DNA from 4 places in the Scandinavium sp. UTDF21-P1B genome. Region 1 is predicted to be linked to each of the others. Evidence: predicted binding sites of a transcription regulator. Region 1 holds the regulator's gene; each other region holds the start of a gene.
What was found. Region 1 encodes PurR, which represses purine synthesis genes. Its sites were predicted from a motif close to CANGCAAACGTTTGCNTG; they were not measured.

Region 1 (3,208 bases):
GCATCGCGTACCCACAGCATGCCGATACAGCCGACAGCGAAGATGGCAAGGCCGATTAGCAGCACGGGTTTCCGTCCGTAGCGATCGGAAAGCGGCCCCCACAGCAACTGAGCGAAAGCAAAACCGGCCAGGAACAGACTCAGGCTTGCGCTAACGGCGGCTGCAGGGGTTTGTAAATCATTCTGAATCGCGGCAAAAGCGGGCAGATACATGTCGGTTGCCAAAAAACCGAGCACGCTTAAGCCCCCCAGCCAGCATAAAAATCCTTTCCCAGGTTGCATCATCTTTCTCTTTCTCATTGCAGGTGTACCAGGCTGCTGAGTGTAGGGAGTGCAACTTCGCTTGTGAAACGCTAATATTTGTCTGGTGAATTCAAAATTTTTGCAGGCAGAAAATGTGGTCTGAATATTCCCTTGAAGTGGTGGATGCGGTCGCCCGCAACGGAAGCTTTAGCGCGGCAGCGCAGGAGCTGCACCGCGTGCCTTCAGCGGTAAGCTACACCGTGCGTCAGCTCGAAGAATGGCTGGCAGTGCCGCTGTTTGAACGACGTCATCGCGACGTGGAGCTCACCCCCGCTGGCGTCTGGTTTTTGAAGGAAGGGCGGTCTGTTATCAAAAAAATGCAGATCACCCGTCAGCAGTGCCAACAGATCGCTAACGGATGGCGTGGCAATCTGGCCATTGCCGTGGATAACATCGTGCGCCCGGAGCGTACCCGGCAGCTGATTGTCGATTTCTACCGTCATTTCCAGGACGTGGAGCTGTGCGTTTTCCAGGAAGTGTTCAACGGCGTCTGGGATGCACTGTCGGACGGGCGAGTTGAGCTGGCGATCGGGGCAACGCAGGCGATTCCGGTCGGTGGACGCTATGCGTTTCGCGATATGGGCATGCTGAGCTGGAGCTGCGTGGTGTCGAATCAACATCCTCTGGCTCAAATGCCGGGACCGCTGAGCGACGAGGTGTTGCGCAACTGGCCTTCTCTGGTGCGCGAGGATACCTCCCGCTCTTTGCCTAAGCGCATCACCTGGCTGCTGGATAATCAGAAGCGTATCGTGGTGCCGGACTGGGAATCTTCTGCAACGTGCCTTTCGGCAGGGCTGTGCGCCGGAATGGTGCCAACGCATTTTGCACGGCCTTACATCGATAGCGGCGAGTGGGTGGCATTGGATCTTGAGAACCCGTTCCCGGATGCGGCATGCTGCCTGACGTGGCAGCAAAATGATATGTCCCCGGCCCTGAGCTGGCTGCTGGAGTATCTTGGGGACAGCGAAACGCTAAATAAAGAGTGGCTGCAGGAGCCGGATTGACCGGCTCCGCACAGAGATTAGCGGCGGTAATCGCGGAACGGGCCGTCTGCCACTGAACGGCGCTCGATCAGGCGTGGGTGGACCTCAATGGACTGTGACTCTTCGCGCTTGTTGACGATTCGGTCCAGCAGCATATCGAAGGCGGCTTCCCCAAGGGAATCCTTTGGCTGATGGATGGTGGTCAGCGCTGGGGTGAAGAAGCGAGCGTTGCGCACGTTGTCATATCCGATCACCGAAATATCCTGAGGCACGCGAAGGCCGTGTTCATCGGCGGCACAGAGTGCGCCCATCGCCATGATGTCACCGCCACAGAAGACCGCGGTAGGGCGTGGCTGTTGCGCAATCATCTGCTGCATGGCGCGGTAGCCGGATTCCGGTTCAAAGTCGCCCTGAACGATCCAGTTTTCCGGCACGGTAATTTGCGCTTCTTCCATGGCTTTCATGAATCCGGCCAGACGGCCAGCGCCGGTGTTGCGCTCCATTGGGCCTGGGATCACGCCGATATCGCGGTGGCCGCGTTCGACCAGGTAGCGCCCGGCAAGATAGCCGCCCTGGAAAGCGTTATCGATCACCGAGTCGGTGAAGTCGGCTTTGGCTTCACCCCAGTCCATCACGACCATCGGAATATGGCGATACTCTTCCAGCATGTCGAGTACCGGCTGCGGATATTCAGAACACATCACCAACAGGCCATCGACGCGCTTTTGCGCCATCATAGAGAGATAAGCACGCTGTTTTTCCAGGTTGTTCCAGGCGTTGCCAAGAATCAGGGTATAACCCTTTTCGAAACAGTTTTTTTCAACGGCTTCAATGATTTCCGCAAAATAAGCCGCTTCACTGCTGGTGGCCAGCAGGCCAATAGTTTTGGTGTGATTGACCTTCAGGCTGCGCGCTACGGCACTTGGGGAGTAGTGCAGCTCTTTGATTGCCGCCCACACGGCGTTGCGTGTTTCTTCTGCGACAAAACGCGTCTTGTTAATAACATGTGACACGGTTGTAGTGGAAACGTTTGCGCGCTTCGCTACATCTTTAATTGTTGCCATTCGTTCTCACTCCAGACCCTTTCCTTACGCCTGATGACCGGCACGTAAACGTTTGCCTTTACACACCCTTAACACAATTCATTTGAATTGCGGTACGCCGGGATACGACACAGGACGACAGGAGGGGGTCAATGGCTGGTACGCTTTTAAATTAGCGTGGAATTTTGTCTGATTCTGAGGCAAAGGGGAAGAGAAAAATCGCTATGGCTCTAAAACCTGGAAGATTTTCAGCCTGAAGTGTGCAAAAATGAGCAGGCTCACTTTTGTTGTGGGGATAAAAAGGAGAATAATTGATGAGTACCGACCTGAAGCTCTCTCTGATGACCACTGTGATCGCTCTGGCACTCATTGTCGCCGCCGGGCTGACTGCGGTGTTACACTGATTTATCCGGAGGGAGAGTCCTCTTCCTCCATCACCACCCCCGTCTGATTGTTACCAAATTAGCAAAAATCTTTTGCCATTTTGTTTACTTCTGTTTTTTTGTGATTGATGTCATGCTTTTGACTTCTGTTGTCGTGCCCTTTACTGGAAAGGGTTAACCGGAGTCGTAACATGAAAATCAATTTTCCACTGCTGGCGTTGGCAATCGGCGCATTTGCTATCGGCACTACCGAGTTCTCGCCCATGGGGCTATTGCCCGTTATCGCTAAAGGCGTGGATGTTTCGATTCCCGTAGCAGGCATGCTGATCAGCGCTTACGCAATCGGTGTGATGGTTGGCGCGCCGTTAATGACTCTGCTGCTGTCACATCGCGCTCGCCGCAATGCGCTTATCTTTCTGATGGCGATTTTTACGCTCGGCAACGTGCTGTCGGCTATTGCACCGGACTACACCACATTATTGCTCTCTCGCATCATC
Region 2 (3,208 bases), on a different contig from region 1:
TAGCCCATGCCGATGTAAGACTTAAAGCGCTTGTTGCGGCTGGCGATAGCTTTCAGCTCGGCAAGAGCCGCGAATTCTGTGGTGGCGTCACCGACCTGCGGCGGCGTCGCCAGCTGAATGTCCTGCGGCACGATCTGCCCGGTCAGCGCGTCTAATGATTCTGCGCCGACGGTGTTCAGCATCTCCTGCTGCTGAGCCGCATCCGGGCCGATATGGCGTTCGATAAAAGCGCCGCGATTTTCAAGCTGGCTTAACGTCTGTGTCATGAGCGAAGGTTCCTGGAACGTGCGGTGAATCGGTGATTCTGAAATGAACTGCCCGGCGGCGCTGGCGCTTACCGGGCCTACATACAAACCGGGCCTACAAAGTCTGGTGACGCTGACGCATTCCCGGCTACCGTAGGCCGGATAAACGCAGTGCCATCCGGCACAGTTTTACTCGTCTTCTAACAGCGCTTCGTACGCCGAGGCGTCCAGCAAAGCAGCCACTTCGCCTTCGTCGCTGGCTTTGATTTTGAAGATCCAGCCTGCGGCATACGGCTCGCTGTTGACCAGCTCAGGAGAATCGCTCAGCTCGTCGTTGACGGCCACGATTTCGCCGCTGATTGGGGCATAGATATCGGACGCCGCTTTTACGGATTCCGCCACGGCGCAGTCATCGCCTGCGGAAACGGTTTTACCCACTTCCGGCAGATCGACAAACACCATGTCGCCGAGCAGCTCCTGTGCGTGCTCGGTAATGCCCACGGTGTAAGAGCCATCGGCCTCTTTACGCAGCCATTCGTGTTCTTTGCTGTATTTCAGTTCGGCAGGTACATTGCTCATTCACATTTCTCCAGAAAAAAATAATCGATTACACAACGGCTTTACCGTTGCGTACAAAAACAGGTTTGGTCACTTTGACCGGCATTTCACGGTTGCGAATTTGCACCACGGCGGTTTCACCAATGTCCGCAGCCACGCGGGCCAGCGCAATGCTGTAGCCGAGCGTTGGAGAGAAGGTGCCGCTGGTGATAATGCCTTCATGCTGGTTGCCCTGAGCATCCGTAAAACGTACCGGCAGCTCGCCGCGCAGCACGCCTTTCTCGGTCATCACCAGGCCCACCAGTTTTTCGGTGCCGTGCTCGCGTTGCGACTCCAGCGCCTCGCGGCCGATAAAATCACGGGCCTCCGGTTCCCAGGCGATGGTCCAGCCCATGTTGGCCGCCAGCGGAGAAATGCCTTCGTCCATCTCCTGCCCGTAAAGGTTCATGCCAGCTTCCAGACGCAGCGTATCGCGCGCGCCCAGACCACAAGGCTTGACGCCGGTTTCCACCAGCGCATGCCAGAACTCAGCCGCTTTTTCATTGGGCAGCGCAATTTCATAACCAGCTTCACCGGTGTAGCCCGTTGTCGCGACAAACAGATCCCCTGCCTGTACGCCAAAGAACGGCTTCATGCCTTCCACCGCTTTACGCTGCTCATCGCTGAACAGGCTGGCGGCTTTCGCCTGCGCGTCCGGCCCCTGAACGGCAATCAGCGCCAGGTCATCACGCACGGTGATTTCCACACCGTACGGCTCAGCGTGCTGGGTGATCCAGGCGAGGTCTTTTTCGCGGGTAGCAGAGTTCACCACGAGGCGGAAATAGTCTTCAGTGAGGAAGTAAACGATCAAATCGTCGATAACCCCGGCGGAGGCATTGAGCATGCCGGTGTAGAGCGCTTTGCCAGGCTGGGTAAGTTTGGCTACGTCGTTTGCCAGCAGATAGCGCAGGAGCTCGCGGGTACGGCTGCCGTGCAGATCGACAATCGTCATGTGAGAAACATCAAACATGCCGGCGCCGGTGCGCACTGCATGGTGCTCATCAATCTGCGAGCCATAGTGCAGCGGCATCATCCAGCCGTGGAAGTCCACCATGCGCGCGCCACACAGCGTGTGTTGTTCATACAAAGGCGTCTGTTGAGCCATCTTGTCCTCATCGAATAAGCGGGGCAGTTGCAGCTTTGTGGACGCCAACGCGGCCACGAAGCCGGACATCGACGCCCATCCAGGCATCGACGCAAACGTTCTCTTTTGCCTGACGTTACCACTGAAAACCGCGGTAAACCATAAGGGAAAGCCATCCATCAGATTAGCTTATGACCAAAAAGAGCCGAAAACATAACAGAACGATCGACTGCTTTTCTGCGACTAATGCCACATAAAATTAACATTTAGCCATATGGTTTGGTACAAGGTGATATTTACTGCGGAAAATTGGGCTGATTTTCCGTAGTCGCATTTTCATGACATGAATAAAACTAATGCGAAATAGGACGTGAAATTAGATTATTTCAAATGAGGTGAGGAGACCCGGCCCTGTGGCCGGGTTGAGAAGTGTGACCGGCTTAACGTAACCAGTCAGGAAGATCGTTGAGACCCATCGCCTGACGGATCAGCTGCGGCTTGACGCCCGGCAGCGTATCGGCAAGCTTGAGACCGATATCACGCAGCAGCTTTTTGGCAGGATTAGCACCTGCAAACAGCTCACGGAAGCCCTGCATGCCGGCGAGCATCAGCGCGGCGCTGTGCTTGCGGCTGCGCTCATAGCGGCGCAGGTAGAAGTGCTGGCCGAAATCTTTCCCCTGCGCATGCAGGCGACGGATCTCATCAATGAGCTCCGCGGCATCCATAAAGCCCAGGTTAACGCCCTGCCCGGCCAGCGGATGAATGGTATGAGCTGCATCGCCAACCAGCGCCAGACGGTGAGCGGCAAACTGGCGCGCATAGCGCCCGGTCAGCGGAAAGACCTGACGTTCGCTTTCCACTTCGCAAAGCCCAAGGCGATTATCAAATGCCACGTTCAGCGCCTGATTAAACGTGGCTTCGTCGGCCTGCTGCATTTTTGCGGCTTCTTCCGGCGACAGCGACCAGACGATGGAGCACAGGTGCGAATCGCTGAGCGGCAGGAAGGCCAGAATACCCTCGCCGTGAAACGCCTGGCGAGCCACTGCCTGATGCGGCTCGGCGGTGCGAATGGTCGCCACCAGCGCGTGGTGACGGTAATCCCATGAGGTCAGCGGAATATCCGCTTTGTTACGCAGCCAGGAGCTAGCGCCGTCCGCGCCGATGACCAGTTTCGCCGTCAGCATATTGCCATCTTTCAGCGTGAGGAAGGCTTCGTTTTCGCCCCAGACAACCTGCGCCAGTTCGGCGGGCGCCATCAGCGTAATATCTTTGCTCTTTTGCG
Region 3 (3,208 bases), on a different contig from region 1:
GGACTCAGACATAGCGCCTCCTGCTCCGGAACGGTTACTGCACGTCGGCAATGGCTTTCATCAGAGCCTGATGTTTTTCGCCATAGGCTTTACGTACCGGCTCCGTCGCCTGGACGAAGTATGCTTTGTCAATTTCGTTGAACTGCACGCCTCCGGCCTTCATTTTCTCCAGCGCCTGCTGGTTGTAGGCATTCCACAGCTGACGCTGCTCCATCTGTGCCTCACGGGCCAGGGTAAGGATTTTTTGCTGCTGGTCGGCGCTGAGCTTGTCCCACTTCACTTTTGAATAGAGCAACATTTCCGGGGTGATGAAGTGGCCGCTGAGAGTGTAGTTTTTAGCAACCGGCATGTAGTTGTGTGCGATGAAGGTCGGCGGATTGTTCTCTGCGCCGTCAATCACCCCGGTCTGCATCCCGCTGTATACTTCGCTCACGCCCATCGCCACGGCGTTTGCGCCCATGTCTTTAAGGGTATCAATGGCGACCGGACTCCCCTGCACGCGAATTTTCATCCCTTTCAGATCTTCAGGTTTCGCCACCGGCTGTTTGGTAATGAGGTTACGTGTGCCGGAGTCCATCCAGCCAAGGAACACCAGCTTCGATTTCGGGTTGCTGGTCAGCTTGTCGCCAATCTGTTTGCCGATATCTCCGTCAATAACCTTGTGCATATGATCTTCATCGCGAAAAACGTAGGGCAGAGTAAAGGCTTCAACGTCCGGCAGGATCGCCGCCACGGGAGCCATCGACACGCGGATCATATCAATTGCCCCCATCTGCGCCTGCTCGATCATTTGCTTTTCATCGCCCAGCACACCGCCCGGGAAGACTTTAATGTCCAGTTCGCCGTTGGTCTGCTGTTTGAGCTTTTCCCCCATGTGCTGCACCGCGACAACGTTCGGATAACCTTCCGGGTGAACGTCGGCGGCACGGATGGTTTGTGCGAGAAGAAAAGGGGAAAAAATGAGGGTGGCGGTGGACAGGCAAAGGGCGGCCACAAATGGCCTTACAGTCATTTTCATCGGTCGTCTCCAGGGTATTTAATAAAACGTTGTTTTAATTTTGCGTTTAAAAACTAGCCTGGTGTCAGGAAAACGACGGTGAGACGCCTCACAAAAGCTACAATTGTGAAACGTTGGTTTAATGTTTTGATAACAATATTTCAGAGCGGATCACAATTTCCGCCCTGAGGAATCAATGGCCTTTTCGAATCAAATACTGATAAGGCAGACTTTCGGTTTGCTGAGCAATCAGCTCATGTTCCATAAAGCGGCAGAAGCCGGGGATGTCACGGGTGGTTGCCGGATCGTCGGCGATAATCAGCAGCGTTTCGCCCACGGGCATTGTACGCACGGTTTTACGCACCATCATTACTGGCTCCGGGCAGCGCAGGCCTTGTGCGTCCAGGGTGTGGTCAGCGGCAGAAAAAAGATCGCTCATGGTTCACTCAGTCAGTCAAAAACCGCATTAGTTTACGCGCACTTTTTTGTGGCGCAAGGCAGGTTAACGATTGCGCGAAAATTAGCCGTTGCAAAGCGCAACGAACGCAGTATCATGCGGCGGTTTTCATTGGGTTCCCTCACCCCAACCACTAAAAAGGTCACAATATGACGATGTTTTCTCAGGCCCAGCGCGTAAAAGCGTTGTTCTGGCTTTCGCTTTTTCATCTGCTGGTGATCACGTCCAGCAACTATCTGGTGCAGCTTCCGGTCTCCGTTTTTGGTTTTCACACCACCTGGGGCGCCTTCAGCTTTCCGTTTATTTTCCTCGCCACGGATTTAACCGTGCGTATTTTTGGCGCGCCGCTGGCCCGCTGGATTATTTTTGCGGTGATGGTGCCGGCTTTGCTGATTTCCTATGTCATCTCTTCGCTATTTTATATGGGCGAGTGGCAGGGCTTCGCCGCCCTCGGCAGCTTCAACCTGTTCGTGGCGCGCATCGCCGCCGCCAGCTTTATGGCCTATGCGCTGGGGCAGATCCTTGATGTAGGCGTCTTTAACCGCCTGCGTAAAAGCCGCCACTGGTGGCTTGCACCGACGGCCTCGACGCTGTTTGGCAATATCAGCGATACCGTCGCCTTCTTCTTCATTGCCTTCTGGCGCAGCACGGACCCGTTTATGGCCAGCCACTGGCAGGAAATCGCGCTGGTCGACTACAGCTTCAAGTTGCTCATCAGTATCGTATTCTTCCTGCCGATGTACGGCGTATTGCTGAATATGCTGTTGAAAAGGCTCGCAGATAAATCTGAAATCCCCGCTTTTCAGCACGGGTAAGCGTGCATTTCACGGGTTGTGATAAGATACGTGGATGTGCCGTTAATGGCCGTATATCAAAAGGAAGATGTCAATGCGCAAATTGGTTAAATACGCCGGTATTGGCCTGCTGGTAATGGGTCTTGCGGCCTGTGATAACAGTGACAGCAAAGCCCCTGCCCAGGGAGCATCCGCCGAAAGCAACGCGGCTGCCCAGTCCGTTAAATTACTGGACGGCAAACTCAGTTTCTCTCTGCCGGGTGATATGACCGATCAGAGCGGCAAATTGGGAACTCAGGCCAATAACATGCACGTTTATTCTGACGCCACAGGCCAGAAAGCCGTGATCGTGATTGTGGGCGACAACACCAGTGAAGACTTGGGCGTGCTGGCTTCCCGTCTGGAAGAGCAGCAGCGCGGCCGTGACCCGCAGCTGCAGGTCGTAACCAACAAATCCATCGAGCTGAAGGGTCATACCCTGCAGCAGCTCGACAGCATCATCTCTGCAAAAGGTCAGACCGCGTACTCTTCCGTGGTGCTGGGCAAAGTGGATGACAAACTGCTGACCCTGCAAATCACCCTGCCTGCTGACAATCAGCAAAAAGCGCAGACCCAGGCTGAAGACATTATTAACACCATCGTCATCAACTAAATTAGCCCGCTGACGGACAAGCTCTGGTTTTGCGACCGGGGCTTTTTTTTGCCCCGCTTTCAGACGATTAACCCGCCGCAACGCACTACACTTAATGCCGATAGCTTATTAAGGAAAATACCATGACCACACCTGCCGCGGATAAAGCGGGTTTACACATTCTGTTAAAGCTGGCGTCTCTGGTGATCATTCTTGCCGGGATCCACGCCGCAGCAGACATCATCGTTCAGCTCCTGCTAGCGCTCTTTTTCGCCATTGTTCTCAATCCGCTGGTCACCTGGTTTATTCGCCGCGGCGTAAAGCGGCCG
Region 4 (3,208 bases), on a different contig from region 1:
GCGGCGCGCCTGTGCCAACGCTCTCGGCCATCATTGCGGTGATTATGGAAGTGCCCGCCGCCATCCTTATCGTCATCGGCTTCTTTACCCGCCCGCTGGCGGTGCTTTTCATTTTCTACACGCTGGGAACGGCGATGATTGGTCACCATTACTGGGATATGAGCGGGGATGCGGTGGTGCCAAACATGATTAACTTCTACAAAAACGTCAGCATTGCCGGGGCGTTTTTGCTGCTGGCGATTACCGGGCCGGGAGCGATTTCAGTCGATCGGCGGTAAGCGTGCCGGGTGGCACAGCCGCCATCAGGCATTAAAAAAGGCCGCATAAGCGGCCTTTTTTTAAGGGTGCAGATAATTATGCGTAAACCGGGAAACGGGCACAGATATCCAGCACTTTACCTTTGATGCGCTCAATGTTGGCTTCATCATTGATGTTGTCCAGCACGTCGCACATCCAGCCCGCCAGCTCTTTCGCTTCGGCTTCTTTGAAACCGCGACGGGTAATCGCCGGAGAACCGATACGGATGCCGGAGGTCACGAACGGGCTCTTCGGATCGTTCGGTACGCTGTTTTTGTTAACGGTAATGTTGGCGCGGCCCAGCGCGGCGTCGGCTTCTTTACCGGTCAGGTTTTTGTCGACCAGATCCAGCAGGAACAGGTGGTTTTCAGTGCCGCCGGACACCACTTTGTAGCCGCGGTTCAGGAACACTTCCACCATCGCTTTCGCATTCTTAGCGACCTGCTGCTGGTAAACCTTAAATTCAGGCTCCATGGCTTCCTTCAGCGCCACGGCTTTCGCTGCGATAACGTGCATCAGCGGGCCGCCCTGCGCGCTTGGGAAGACAGCGGAGTTCAGCTTCTTATACAGCTCTTCGTCACCGCCTTTCGCCAGGATCAGGCCACCGCGTGGACCTGCCAGGGTTTTGTGAGTGGTGGTGGTCACAACGTGAGCGTGTGGAACCGGGTTCGGGTAAACGCCTGCGGCAATCAGACCCGCAACGTGCGCCATGTCGACAAACAGGTACGCGCCGATGCTGTCTGCGATTTCACGCATTTTGGCCCAATCAACCACGCCTGAGTAGGCAGAGAAGCCACCGATGATCATCTTCGGCTTATGCTCTTTGGCCTGCTTCGCCATGTCTTCGTAGTCAATTTTGCCAGACTCATCGATGCCGTAAGGGATGATGTTGTACAGCTTGCCGGAGAAGTTGACCGGGGAGCCGTGAGTCAGGTGACCGCCCTGCGCCAGGTTCATGCCCAGCACGGTGTCGCCCGGCTGCAGCAGTGCGGTGTAGACCGCGAAGTTCGCCTGGGAACCAGAGTGCGGCTGCACGTTAGCGTAATCGGCGCCAAACAGTTCTTTAGCACGATCGATAGCCAGCTGCTCAACCACGTCAACGTATTCGCAGCCGCCGTAATAGCGTTTGCCCGGGTAGCCTTCAGCGTACTTGTTGGTTAACTGAGAACCCTGAGCCTGCATCACGCGCGGGCTGGTGTAGTTTTCGGAGGCGATCAGTTCGATGTGCTCTTCCTGACGGACTTTTTCCTGCTCCATAGCCTGCCACAGTTCGGCATCATAATCGGCAATGTTCATTTCACGCTTTAACATTCGCATCTCCTGACTCAGCTAACAGTAGTTTTACCGCTAAAAAAGGGGGCCCTTTCGGACAACGGCGGACAGTATAACTGATAAGTTCTGCGATAACAGGTCTTGACAAACGTTTTTACGCAAACGATTACCTCGGCGTCACACAAGGGTTTGAGCAATAAAGATTCCGCCCGGGTAAAGCGATTTCTTTTCAGGTTTGTGATGCAAATTTTTCAGCTTGTACAGAATCCTTTACAAGTAAGGGGCTTTCTCATAACATGCATTTAAAATGCATCATATCTAATCATGACAAAGAAACCGAAAAAGGACAGTCCCATGCTAGACGCGCAAACCATCGCTACGGTGAAAGCCACCATTCCCCTGCTGGTTGAAACCGGCCCAAAACTCACCGCCCACTTTTACGACCGCATGTTTGCTCATAATCCTGAGTTAAAAGAGATCTTCAATATGAGCAACCAGCGCAACGGCGACCAGCGTGAAGCGCTGTTCAACGCCATTGCGGCCTATGCCAGTAATATCGAGAACCTTGCCGCCCTGCTGCCTGCGGTAGAGAAGATCGCCCAGAAGCACACCAGCTTCCAGATTAAGCCTGAGCAGTACGCCATCGTGGGCGGCCATTTGCTGGCAACGCTCGATGAAATGTTCAGCCCGGGCCAGGAAGTCCTCGACGCGTGGGGCAAAGCCTATGGCGTGCTGGCGGACGTGTTCATTAAGCGCGAAGGGGAAATCTATCAGCAGAACGCCGCTAAAACCGGCGGCTGGGAAGGCACCCGCGCGTTCCGCATCGTGAGCAAAGCGCCGCAAAGCAAGCTTATCACCGCCTTTGAATTCGTCCCGGCAGACGACGGCGAGGTGGCCGACTATCAGCCAGGTCAGTATCTCGGCGTGTGGCTAAAGCCGGAAGGCTTCCCTCATCAGGAAATTCGCCAGTATTCGCTGACCCGTCAGCCAAACGGCAAAAGCTATCGCATCGCCGTGAAGCGCGAAACCGGCGGTCAGGTCTCCGAATGGCTGCATGATGAGGCCAGCGTGGGCGACACCGTGCACCTCGCCGCCCCGGCGGGCGATTTCTTTATGTCCGTCGAAGCAAATACCCCGGTGACGCTGATCTCCGCAGGCGTCGGCCAGACGCCAATGCTAGCAATGCTCGACACGCTGGCAAACTGTGCGCACCCGGCGCAGGTGAACTGGTTCCACGCCGCGGAAAATGGCGCGGTGCACGCCTTTGCTGATGAAGTGAAGGCGCTGGGCGCAAAACTGCCACGCTTTGCTTCCCATGTCTGGTACAACGCGCCGCAGGAACAGGACGCTTACGACAGCGCGGGCCTGATGGATTTAAGCGCGTTGGAAGGCCAGTTCAGCGATCCGGCAATGCAGTTTTATCTCTGTGGTCCGGTCGGCTTTATGCAGTTCGCCGCAAAACAGCTCGTGGCGCTCGGCATCAACGCCGACAATATTCACTACGAATGCTTCGGCCCACATAAGGTGCTGTAAGGTTCCCGGGCCGGATAACTTTCCGGCCCGTATACACTTTCTGTAAGCACTTTTTCACGCCCTCTCCCGCCCAATCGCCCTCTCGCCGCAGGGCGTGCCAAAAAAG

Region 2: a site for PurR is predicted at 2,036-2,053, ahead of gcvT (glycine cleavage system aminomethyltransferase GcvT). Genes of this name have one in related genera too.
Region 3: a site for PurR is predicted at 1,496-1,513, ahead of tusA (sulfurtransferase TusA). Genes of this name have one in related genera too.
Region 4: a site for PurR is predicted at 1,725-1,742, ahead of glyA (serine hydroxymethyltransferase). Genes of this name have one in related genera too.

Annotation. Positions count from the first base shown of each region.
Region 1 covers NZ_JBFLVD010000010.1:120,207-123,414, forward strand. Annotated here, with positions in the region: gene punC (purine nucleoside transporter PunC) at 1-284, opposite strand, end outside; gene punR (DNA-binding transcriptional activator PunR) at 395-1,306, shown strand; gene purR (HTH-type transcriptional repressor PurR) at 1,324-2,349, opposite strand; gene AB1287_RS06230 (YnhF family membrane protein) at 2,643-2,732, shown strand; gene AB1287_RS06235 (MFS transporter) at 2,903-3,208, shown strand, end outside.
Region 2 covers NZ_JBFLVD010000006.1:8,473-11,680, reverse strand. Annotated here, with positions in the region: gene gcvP (aminomethyl-transferring glycine dehydrogenase) at 1-266, opposite strand, end outside; gene gcvH (glycine cleavage system protein GcvH) at 435-824, opposite strand; gene gcvT (glycine cleavage system aminomethyltransferase GcvT) at 853-1,947, opposite strand; gene ubiI (FAD-dependent 2-octaprenylphenol hydroxylase) at 2,367-3,208, opposite strand, start outside.
Region 3 covers NZ_JBFLVD010000018.1:185,554-188,761, forward strand. Annotated here, with positions in the region: gene AB1287_RS15990 (TRAP transporter small permease) at 1-12, opposite strand, end outside; gene AB1287_RS15995 (TRAP transporter substrate-binding protein) at 35-1,018, opposite strand; gene tusA (sulfurtransferase TusA) at 1,191-1,436, opposite strand; gene AB1287_RS16005 (7-cyano-7-deazaguanine/7-aminomethyl-7-deazaguanine transporter) at 1,604-2,269, shown strand; gene AB1287_RS16010 (DcrB family lipoprotein) at 2,343-2,900, shown strand; gene AB1287_RS16015 (AI-2E family transporter) at 3,023-3,208, shown strand, end outside.
Region 4 covers NZ_JBFLVD010000013.1:202,530-205,737, forward strand. Annotated here, with positions in the region: gene AB1287_RS10565 (DoxX family protein) at 1-278, shown strand, start outside; gene glyA (serine hydroxymethyltransferase) at 355-1,608, opposite strand; gene hmpA (NO-inducible flavohemoprotein) at 1,924-3,102, shown strand.